Regions from separate parts of the Pseudoalteromonas sp. SWXJZ10B genome, predicted to be linked through region 2. Evidence: predicted binding sites of a transcription regulator. Region 2 holds the regulator's gene; each other region holds the start of a gene.
What was found. The regulator sigma-54, encoded in region 2, starts transcription at its own class of promoters, with help from an activator protein. The targets are predictions, from matches to a motif close to GTTGGCACGNNNNTNGNNT.
Positions count from the first base shown of each region.

Region 1: the regulator sigma-54 is predicted to act here: its motif matches at 2,137-2,155, upstream of glnA (glutamate--ammonia ligase).
Region 3: the regulator sigma-54 is predicted to act here: its motif matches at 2,011-2,029, upstream of I6F54_RS16505 (hemerythrin domain-containing protein).

Region 1 covers NZ_JADYXD010000009.1:113,434-116,719, reverse strand. The annotation lists gene I6F54_RS10625 (DUF4124 domain-containing protein) at 40-561, opposite strand; gene glnA (glutamate--ammonia ligase) at 675-2,081, opposite strand; gene typA (translational GTPase TypA) at 2,589-3,286, shown strand, end outside.
Region 2 covers NZ_JADYXD010000003.1:21,149-24,434, forward strand. The annotation lists gene ptsN (PTS IIA-like nitrogen regulatory protein PtsN) at 1-268, opposite strand, end outside; gene hpf (ribosome hibernation promoting factor) at 273-560, opposite strand; gene I6F54_RS03620 (RNA polymerase factor sigma-54) at 587-2,086, opposite strand; gene lptB (LPS export ABC transporter ATP-binding protein) at 2,156-2,881, opposite strand; gene lptA (lipopolysaccharide transport periplasmic protein LptA) at 2,878-3,286, opposite strand, start outside.
Region 3 covers NZ_JADYXD010000022.1:42,064-45,349, forward strand. The annotation lists gene I6F54_RS16485 (tetratricopeptide repeat-containing diguanylate cyclase) at 1-867, shown strand, start outside; gene I6F54_RS16490 (DUF6500 family protein) at 904-1,122, opposite strand; gene I6F54_RS16495 (hypothetical protein) at 1,152-1,406, opposite strand; gene I6F54_RS16500 (hypothetical protein) at 1,466-1,720, opposite strand; gene I6F54_RS16505 (hemerythrin domain-containing protein) at 2,069-2,494, shown strand; gene I6F54_RS16510 (plasma-membrane proton-efflux P-type ATPase) at 2,612-3,286, opposite strand, start outside.

The sequences.
Region 1 (3,286 bases), on a different contig from region 2:
TGGTTAAATACACTGCTGCACGTTTAGTAATGCCCCAATTTAGTTACCTAGGTTTAGCCCTTTTCGGTGCATAAAAAATATGCAGGGTTCGCTTGTAGCAATAACTTGGTTTTTACTATTAAAAAGCTTTAATTGTAGTGTGTGCTGACCACGTTCTACATCTCTAATTGCAAAGGTTGAGCTGTCACTGGCTGGGCCGTGTGCTTTACCATCAATAAAAAGTTGTATAGTAAAACCAGTTTCAAAGCGTGGTTTTATTCGGCTAGTTACATAAACAGTGCCGGTATTTTCACGAATAGTCTGGTTATGATCAGGTGAGGAAATAGCAATACTAAAGGCCGCTTGTTGAGGCTGAGGTTGCTCGTCAAAAATGTCAGTATTTGTTGCAGGCATATTAAGATCTTGGCTGGTGAGCTTTACCTCTTGGGCCCCTTTATGAGGGGTGTCTGAGAACACTAATACGCCATTTTTATCTTTCCAAGCGTATATTTTTGTTTCACCGGCATAACCATAATTACTTAATCCTAAAGTAATTAATAGTAATAAAATCTTGTTATTCACTCTGCAGCCCTGCATTTTTATCGGTAGCTTAACTTTAGTGGAGTTTGTTTAATTTTACCATTAAAAAAGCCCGCAAAGCGGGCTTGAGAACACACATATTTTTTACAGCTTAATTAACAGCTGTAGTACATTTCAAACTCAACTGGGTGAGTTGTCATGTTAAGCTTTTCAACTTCTTGAGACTTAAGTGAGATGTAAGCATCGATTAAGTCATCAGTGAATACGCCACCTTGAGTTAAGAATTCACGGTCTGCGCTAAGTGCAGATAGTGCTTCGTCAAGTGATGCTGCAACAGTTGGAATTTCTGCTGCTTCTTCAGCTGGTAAGTCGTATAAATCTTTATCCATAGCATCGCCAGGATGGATCTTGTTTTTGATACCATCAAGGCCAGCCATAAGCATTGCTGAGAAAGCAAGGTATGGGTTAGCAGTTGGATCCGGGAAGCGTACTTCAATACGACGACCTTTTTCAGATGGAACCACTGGGATACGGATTGATGCAGAACGGTTACGTGCAGAGTATGCAAGCATAACTGGTGCTTCAAAACCTGGTACTAAACGTTTGTACGAGTTAGTAGACGCATTTGCGAAAGCGTTAATTGCTTTAGCATGCTTGATGATGCCGCCAATGTAGTAAAGCGCATCTTCAGAAAGGCCGCCGTACTTATCGCCAGCAAAAAGGTTAACACCGTCTTTAGCTAAAGACTGGTGACAATGCATACCAGAACCGTTATCACCAACAACTGGCTTAGGCATAAACGTTGCTGTTTTACCGTATAAGTGAGCCATGTTATGGATAACATATTTCATTTCTTGAATTTCATCCGCTTTTAATACCATTGTATTAAAGCGAGTAGCGATTTCGTTTTGACCTGCTGTTGCTACTTCGTGGTGATGTGCTTCTACTACTTGGCCCATTTCTTCTAGAACTAGACACGTAGCTGAACGCCAATCTTGGAAGTCATCAACTGGAGCAACAGGGAAGTAACCGCCTTTAACACCTGGACGGTGACCAGTGTTGCCATCTGCATATTCTTTATCTGAGTTCCAAGCAGCTTGCTTAGAATCAATTTTGTACATAGAACCAGACATATCTGATTTGTATTTAACATCGTCAAATACGAAAAATTCTGGCTCAGGGCCAAATAAAACAGTGTCTGCAATGCCTGTAGAACGCATGTAATCTTCAGCACGCTTAGCAACAGAACGCGGGTCGCGCTCATAGCCTTGTAGTGTAGAAGGCTCTACTACGTCACAACGTAAAATTAATGTCGCTTCTTCAGTGAAAGGGTCTAGTTTGATTGACTCAGGAACTGGCATTAATACCATGTCTGATTCGTTTATGCCTTTCCAGCCTGCAATTGAAGAACCGTCGAACATTTTACCGTCTTCGAAAAAATCTTCATCAACTTGGTGATGAGGAATCGATACATGTTGCTCTTTACCCTTAGTGTCAGTAAAGCGTAAATCAATGAACTTGACGTCATTTTCTTTAATAAAATCTAAAACCGATTGTGACATGTGTCCTCCAACTATTGGGTTTTGTTATTGCTGCATAATTGCTTTGGTATTTACTAAGCTGATTTTGTGCCATTATTGTAACTGGCTGTTTATAAATTAAAAAAATATCATTGCATCAAAATGGAATATATAAACGCACCATATTGGTGCGTAAATATTCCATTTCGGTGCAAAATTTACAGAGCGTAATTTGTTGTTAATTTAATCAGCTGAAATTAGCATAACCTAAATGTAAAAGAGTAACAAAAAGATCGGAAAAATAGCCAAAAAGACTGTTTTTCAAAAAAATATTGAAATTTAATTCATATAATTGTCATATATAAAACAGATACTTAGTAAAAGTATTGAGAAAGTTTTAAAATATGTATTGGATAAACTTTCATCCATGTCATTAATGAGGGATAATATGCGCCCTTTTAAATCCTATGCTGGGACATCTCGCGAAAGCGTGGATGAGTGCGTAGATCTTGCAGGATCATTGAGAATTTAATTTCTCTGAGTAAATATATGAGCATCGAAAAGTTAAGAAATATAGCGATTATCGCGCACGTTGACCACGGTAAAACAACTCTGGTTGACAAACTACTTGAGCAATCAGGTACATTAGAAACACGCGGCGGTAACGAAGAGCGCGTGATGGACTCAAACGACATTGAGAAAGAACGTGGTATTACCATTTTGGCTAAAAACACAGCCATCTCTTGGAACGACTACCATATCAATATCGTAGATACTCCGGGACACGCCGATTTCGGTGGTGAAGTTGAACGCGTACTTTCGATGGCTGACTCAGTATTATTACTTGTTGATGCTCAAGAAGGTCCAATGCCACAAACGCGTTTCGTTACGCAAAAGGCATTCGCGCAAGGCTTAAAGCCAATCGTAGTTATCAATAAAATTGATAAGCCAGGTTCACGTCCTGATTGGGTTATGGATCAAATCTTTGATTTATTCGACAACCTTGGCGCAACTGACGAACAGTTAGACTTTAAAGTAATCTACGCTTCAGCTATCAACGGCTGGGCAACACTAGATTTAGACGAGCCATCAGACAACATGGAACCTATGTTCAAGATGATCGTTGACGAAGTATCACCACCGGATGCAGATCCTGAAGGTGACTTCCAAATGCAAATTTCTCAACTAGATTACAACTCTTATGTTGGTGTAGTTGGTATTGGTCGTATTAAACGTGGTTCTGTTGC
Region 2 (3,286 bases):
CAAAATTTATTGGAGTTTCGCTAACGAGTACTAAAGCCAAAGGCTCTTCTGCACCGCTCATTCTTCCATGAGGAATGGCAATGCCACGCCCTATACCTGTACTACCCAATTTTTCTCTGCTCATTAAAGCATTAAGAATATCTTGTTGCGGTAAATACGGAAGTTTGTCGTGAGCAAGTTCGCTAATGAACTCTAAAATTCTTTTTTTGCTATTAAAAAGGACCGCAGCTTTGCTGCAGTCCTGGCATATAAGTGAGCTTAATTTCATCATATTAGTGTCGAGCAAGCTTCTCTTTGTGTTTAATTACTTGTCGATCGAGCTTGTCGATCAACGAGTCAATGGCGGCATACATATCTTGATGTTCTGTAGAGGCAAATAGCTCAGCACCGCTTACGTGTATGGTGGCTTCTGCTTTTTGATTTAATTTTTCTACATCGAGAATGACATGAACATTATTAATATGATCAGAGTGTCTTTCTAGCTTCGCAAATTTGGTATTAATATAGTCTCTTAGTGAATCGGTTAATTCTACGTGACGACCAGTTAAGTTTAGTTGCATAAGCATTACCCTCTTTTTTTTGCGTCTTAAATCAAACTTTTACGTTGATTTGACGGTGGAATAGCCAGAGATTCGCGGTATTTTGCGATTGTACGTCTCGCTACTTTAATTCCTTGCTCAGCCAATATATCCGCTATTTTGCTATCACTCAATGGTTTTGCTGAGTTTTCTGCTGCGATTAATTTTCGGATAAGCGCACGGATTGCTGTAGATGAACATTCACCACCGTTTTCGGTGCTTACATGGCTTGAGAAAAAATATTTAAGCTCAAATATACCACGGGGTGTGTGCATATACTTTTGGGTTGTTACGCGCGAAATTGTTGATTCGTGCATTTCTACCATTTCAGCAACATCATTTAAAACCATTGGTTTCATGGCTTCAGGACCGTGTTCAAAAAAGCCTTGTTGTTGCTTAACAATACAATTTGTCACTTTTAATAGCGTGTCGTTTCTACTTTCTAAGCTTTTAATAAACCATTTAGCTTCTTGTAAATGCGAGCGAATAAACTGGCTGTCACCACTGGATTTTACAGTGCGAGACATTGCCGCGTATTGGCTATTAACACGAATTTTAGGCATGCTGTCTGGGTTTAACTCAACAACCCAGCGGCCTTTAATTTTTTTAACTGACACATCAGGAATAACATACTCAGATTCTTCTCTTACAATAGTATCTGCAGGTTTAGGGCTAAGAGTATGTATTAATGTCATTACTTCCTTAAGCTCTTCTTCTTTGAGCTTAGTTTTCTTCATTAATGTACGATAGTCACGAGCAGCTAATAAATCAATATGCTCGGTTAAAATCATTTTTGTTTCATTAATGTAAGGTGTTTCTTTATCAAACTGGTTAAGCTGAATACACAAACACTCTTGTAAACTACGTGCAGCAATACCAACAGGATCAAACAGTTGGATGCGTTTTAATACAGCTTCAATTTCATCAAGTTCGACTTCGTTATCATCTTCGTTTTCTTGATTAAAGCTTTCTAAAATCTCTTCGCAGCTTAGTGTTAAAATACCTGAATCATCGACGGCTTCTACAATAGCAATAGCAATAGCTTCGTCTGTAGGGCTAAATGGCGTTAGTTGTAACTGCCACATTAAATACTCATGGAGCGTTTCAGTAGAGGCGCCTTGGTATATTGATTCGTCTTCAGGCATCGGACCCGATGATGCTGCTGGGGCGGCACTCATGTACTCATCCCAACTAACATCCATAGCCATGTCGTCACTTAGCGTGTCTTTTGCAAGTGCTTCACCACTATCTTGTTCGTATTCGCTTGGAGCATCATCGGCAGATGCGCTAACAGTTATGTCATCTGTATCTGCTTTTTGCTCGTTTTTACCTGCAGCGTCTTCTGAATAGTCTGCTTCTTCAACCTCTAATAGCGGGTTGCTGTCGAGAGCTTCTTGTATTTCTTGCTGGAGATCCAATGTACTGAGTTGCAACAAACGAATAGCTTGTTGCAGCTGTGGAGTCATTGTAAGTTGCTGGCCCATGCGCAGCTGTAGTGATTGCCTCATGTATCTCTAACAATCCTTTTATGTTGTTATAATTAATACTAGCAGATGCTTAAAGACATGGCGTAAATGTTACAGCCTAAATTGCTCGCCTAAGTAAACATCGCGTACTGTTTTATCATTTAATACGTGTTCTGGAGTACCTGATGCAATCAGCTCCCCATGAGAAACAATGTAGGCTTTTTCACAAACATCAAGGGTTTCTCTTACGTTATGATCGGTAATTAATACACCAATCCCACGATTTTTAAGATGTTCTATTATTTTCTTTATGTCTAATACCGAAATCGGGTCAACACCTGCAAATGGTTCATCCAGTAATATAAATTTAGGATCTGCTGCCAGCGCACGTGCTATTTCAACACGACGACGTTCGCCACCCGACAATGCCATACCTTGGCTATCACGAATGTGTTGTATGCTAAATTCATCTAATAATTTATCGAGAGTGTCTTCTCTAGCTTGTTTATTTAACTCTTTGCGCGTTTCTAAAATGGCCATTAAGTTTTGATAAACAGTCAGCTTTCTGAATATTGAAGACTCTTGCGGTAAGTAGCCAATGCCTAATCTAGCACGACTATGCATAGGTAAAAGAGTAATATCGTTATCGTCTATCGATATTTTACCTTTGTCGCTAGGTACAAGTCCTACTATCATATAAAACGTGGTAGTTTTACCTGCGCCGTTAGGGCCAAGTAAGCCAACAATACTGCCAGCTTTGACTTCAAGGCCGACGTTTTTTACAACTTCACGGCCTTTATAGCTCTTTGCTAATAGCTCTGCTTTTAATGTGCTCATGGTTGACCTTTGTCGCTTTTTTTACTTTTTTTAGTCTCGATTGGTACTAAAATTGTGTGAACGCGGTCAGTTGAGTTTTCATCTTTTTCGGCACTGATTAGCTGCTGCTCTATATCGTAGGTAATGCTTTTAGCATTTATTTTTTGTCCCGCTTGCGATACTTGTGCATTACCAACAAGCGTTAAAAAACGCTTAGATACATCATAACGTACTTCGTCAGCACTGGCGCTCATAGTCGTGCCATCTGATTGCTTTTCTTCAAAGTGCGCAGGGCTACCTGTAGCAATTAATAATTGTTTATTATCGCCAAGTTCATCGCGTTTATGTACTTCTAAGCGGTCGGCTGTGATACGGCGGTTACCGTGAATAATTTCAACGTTTTTCTCAAAAATCCCGACATTAGCT
Region 3 (3,286 bases), on a different contig from region 2:
GAGGTGTTTTTAAAGTTAAATAAATTCAGCCGCAGTATTTATAAAGCCGATTTTTTAGGTAAACGCTATGAGCTAAAGCGACGCCTTAACTACACTGACGAGGCTTTTGAAGCAATTGAACAAAAGCTCCTTTATACAAAAAAACACTACGAAGCAACTAGTGAAAATAATATAAAAACACTACAGGTGCAGTTTGAAGTAAAAGAAAAAGAAGAAAAAATACAGCAACTAGAGTACGCAAAAGACATTAGTGAACTACAAGCTAAAGAAGAGTACCAACAAAAAATAATTTGGCGACTCAGCGCTGCTATTGCATTTATTTTAGTGATTGCTTCATTATTTTTATTTTATCGGCAAGCCCGACAACGTCAAAAATATCACGATATTTCATTAACAGATTATCTAACAAATTGCCCTAATCGCAGAGGAATAATGCGCGCAGCAGAAGCAAAGCTTGGTGAAGGTAAAATGACGATAGCAATTGTTGACTTAGACTACTTTAAAAAAGTTAACGACCATTTTGGTCACGATGTTGGAGATTTAGTTCTTATTGCCTTTGCAAAAGCTGCAAAAGAAACACTATGTAATGATCATCAGTTTGGTCGTTACGGCGGCGAAGAATGGTTATTTGCACTAAATACGGTTGATGAACGAATAATTCGCGATATATTTGACCAGCTCGCCATTAGCTTCGCCAAGCATTGCAGTAATATAGAAGACTTTCCTAGTGATACAAAAATCACCTTTAGTGCAGGGGCCTCTGTAAGTGGCCCTTTAAAAAGCACACTAGATGTTCTTATTAAACATGCAGATAAATTACTTTATAAAGCAAAAGAAAACGGAAGAAACCAAGTCGTTGTTGATTAAATGAACACAGCTAAAAGTATTGGCTCATTTACTTGACTAAAGCCCATCTAAGATCATTTTTTTGATGGTCTTTGCTTTTACAAAATGATCTAATTTATGGGTGTGTATCCACCAAGTAGCAGCTTCCATAAGTAGCGCTGGGTCGTCGTTTTTATTAGCAAAAAATGCATAAAAAGAAAGCCCTACATTTTCGCCTTTAGCTGCTATTTTTTTATCGCATACGGTAATTATTTTTGCTCTTAGTTCTTCCCTCATACATACCTTATTTAATTATATTTTTACTATTAAAATACGCTATTTAAAAAACTAACCATTAGCTGTAAAAGGCTTCGATCAACCAAGCCATGATTCTCAAGCTCTTTATTAGGCGTATTTACTTTTGCAGCTTTGCATTCATTATCTAATGTCTCATTTTTACGTGTATCGGTTTCGTATGCAATATCTGCTTGTTCCATACATTTTGCCGAGCCTGCGTAAGGCTGTGCCGCACAAGCGCTTAGTAATAAAAAAAGTGGAATTGCTATCAATAATTGCTTCATAACTAATCCTATTTTTACGCAACTTATTTACTTTAAATTACAGCTGCAAGTTAGCCTATTTACTTTTCTACCACCATTACAAAAAATTCAAAAAAGAACGTACCTATAGCATCAAAAAAAGTGTCGTTTTTTTCATCCTTTTTAATTTGTGCGCTAATGCATTGATTATAAACTTCTGAGCTTGTTTGAGCGCCATTTCGATCAACCGTTTCGGCCTCTTCAATGCATAAGTTAGGGTCAGAACGTGGGGCTGTACTACATGCACTTAATAAAGCGCACAGCAATAATGCGGCGATGGGGCTTTTTGTGTTCATCCTTAAACTATCCTATTAAGTTAACGTGCTACCTGCATTTATACCGATTGGTATTATATGTGGGAGTAATACATATAGATTGTACCTAAATAATGTTGCTACTTTATCACTGCAATAAAATAAACAACCAGTAAATATTTGTAAGGTTCTGTAGGGATTTATACTCACTTCTATAATTGAACTACGTAAAAGCCTGAAATTATTGCATTCATATCACTGTAAAATTTACAGTGATAGCAGCCCAAAAATAAAAAATCAAAATAAAAGCAATAAAATACATCAACTTAATATTTGGCATTTAGTTTGCTAGTTAGTGATATAAGCAAATAAATTGTAAAAGGATTAGTTATGAATATTTTTGAAGCACTACGTCATGACCATGACAAACAACGAGAATTGGTAGATGCGCTTATTCAAACGCACGGCGACACAGAGCAGCGCCACACGCTAATGGACGAGCTAAAAACAGAACTAGAACAACACGCAAAATTTGAAGAACGTTACTTTTACAACCCACTTATGTTTGATGACTTAACTCATGAAAAAGCGCGCCACAGCGTAGCTGAACATCACGAAATTGATGAATTAATTGAACAACTTGAAGATACCGAAATGAGCTCGTCTGCATGGTTAGTTGCAGCTAAAAAACTGCATCATTTAGTACATCATCATTTAAGTGAAGAAGAACACGAAGTATTTCAATTAGCGGGTAAAGCACTAACCGAAGGGCAAAAACAAAGCTTGGCAAAGCAGTATAATGATGCAATGCACTAATACTTTTTATTTGTGAGTAACTTTACTCACAAATAATTGAACCACCTTATATACACTCCCTTGTGTACTATTGGTTATAAGCCACTTGGCTTATAACCATTTTTTTAAGCCTATATGCTAACTCTTCTCTAGTAAGGGTGCTTCTGTCGGATCAAAAATTCGATACGCCACTAGCTTTAAACCATCGTTAATAAAAAACCACACCAAAGCATATGCCCACACAGCAAGTGCCCATCCCCATCCTAGTGGGGTCATAAACACACCATAAACAGCAATAAGTGTTGCTATAACTTGCGTGCCAAATACGGCGACCATTAATATAGCAGACGGTTTAATAGACCAAAATGGACCTCGGGTACGCGCTAAAAATATAGTCAAATGCCCTGCTACAGAAAGTAATAAGTACATTAATGTTTGAAGATGAGGACGGTCGAGTTCAAATACTTTATCTCCTAAGTAAAATAAACCAAAGGCTGCAATTGGCCCTACAATTCCCAGCACAGATGCAATACCTAAAACGAGCCGCATATTCCATGTCTCGGGCTTATTTTGATAATGCACATTGTCGTATGCAATAGACAAAATGGCGGCATCGTTAAGTAAAGCAAGCATTACAATCATGACTGCTGTTAACGGATAAAAGTTAAAAATTAATATCGCCATTGTCATAAAGAGTAGTACGCGCAGTGTTTCAGCAACCCTGTAAATAGCGTAACTGTTCATGCGTTGAAATATTTTTCGGCTTTCTTTAACTGCATCAATAATAACCGACAAGCCATCGGTCATTAACAC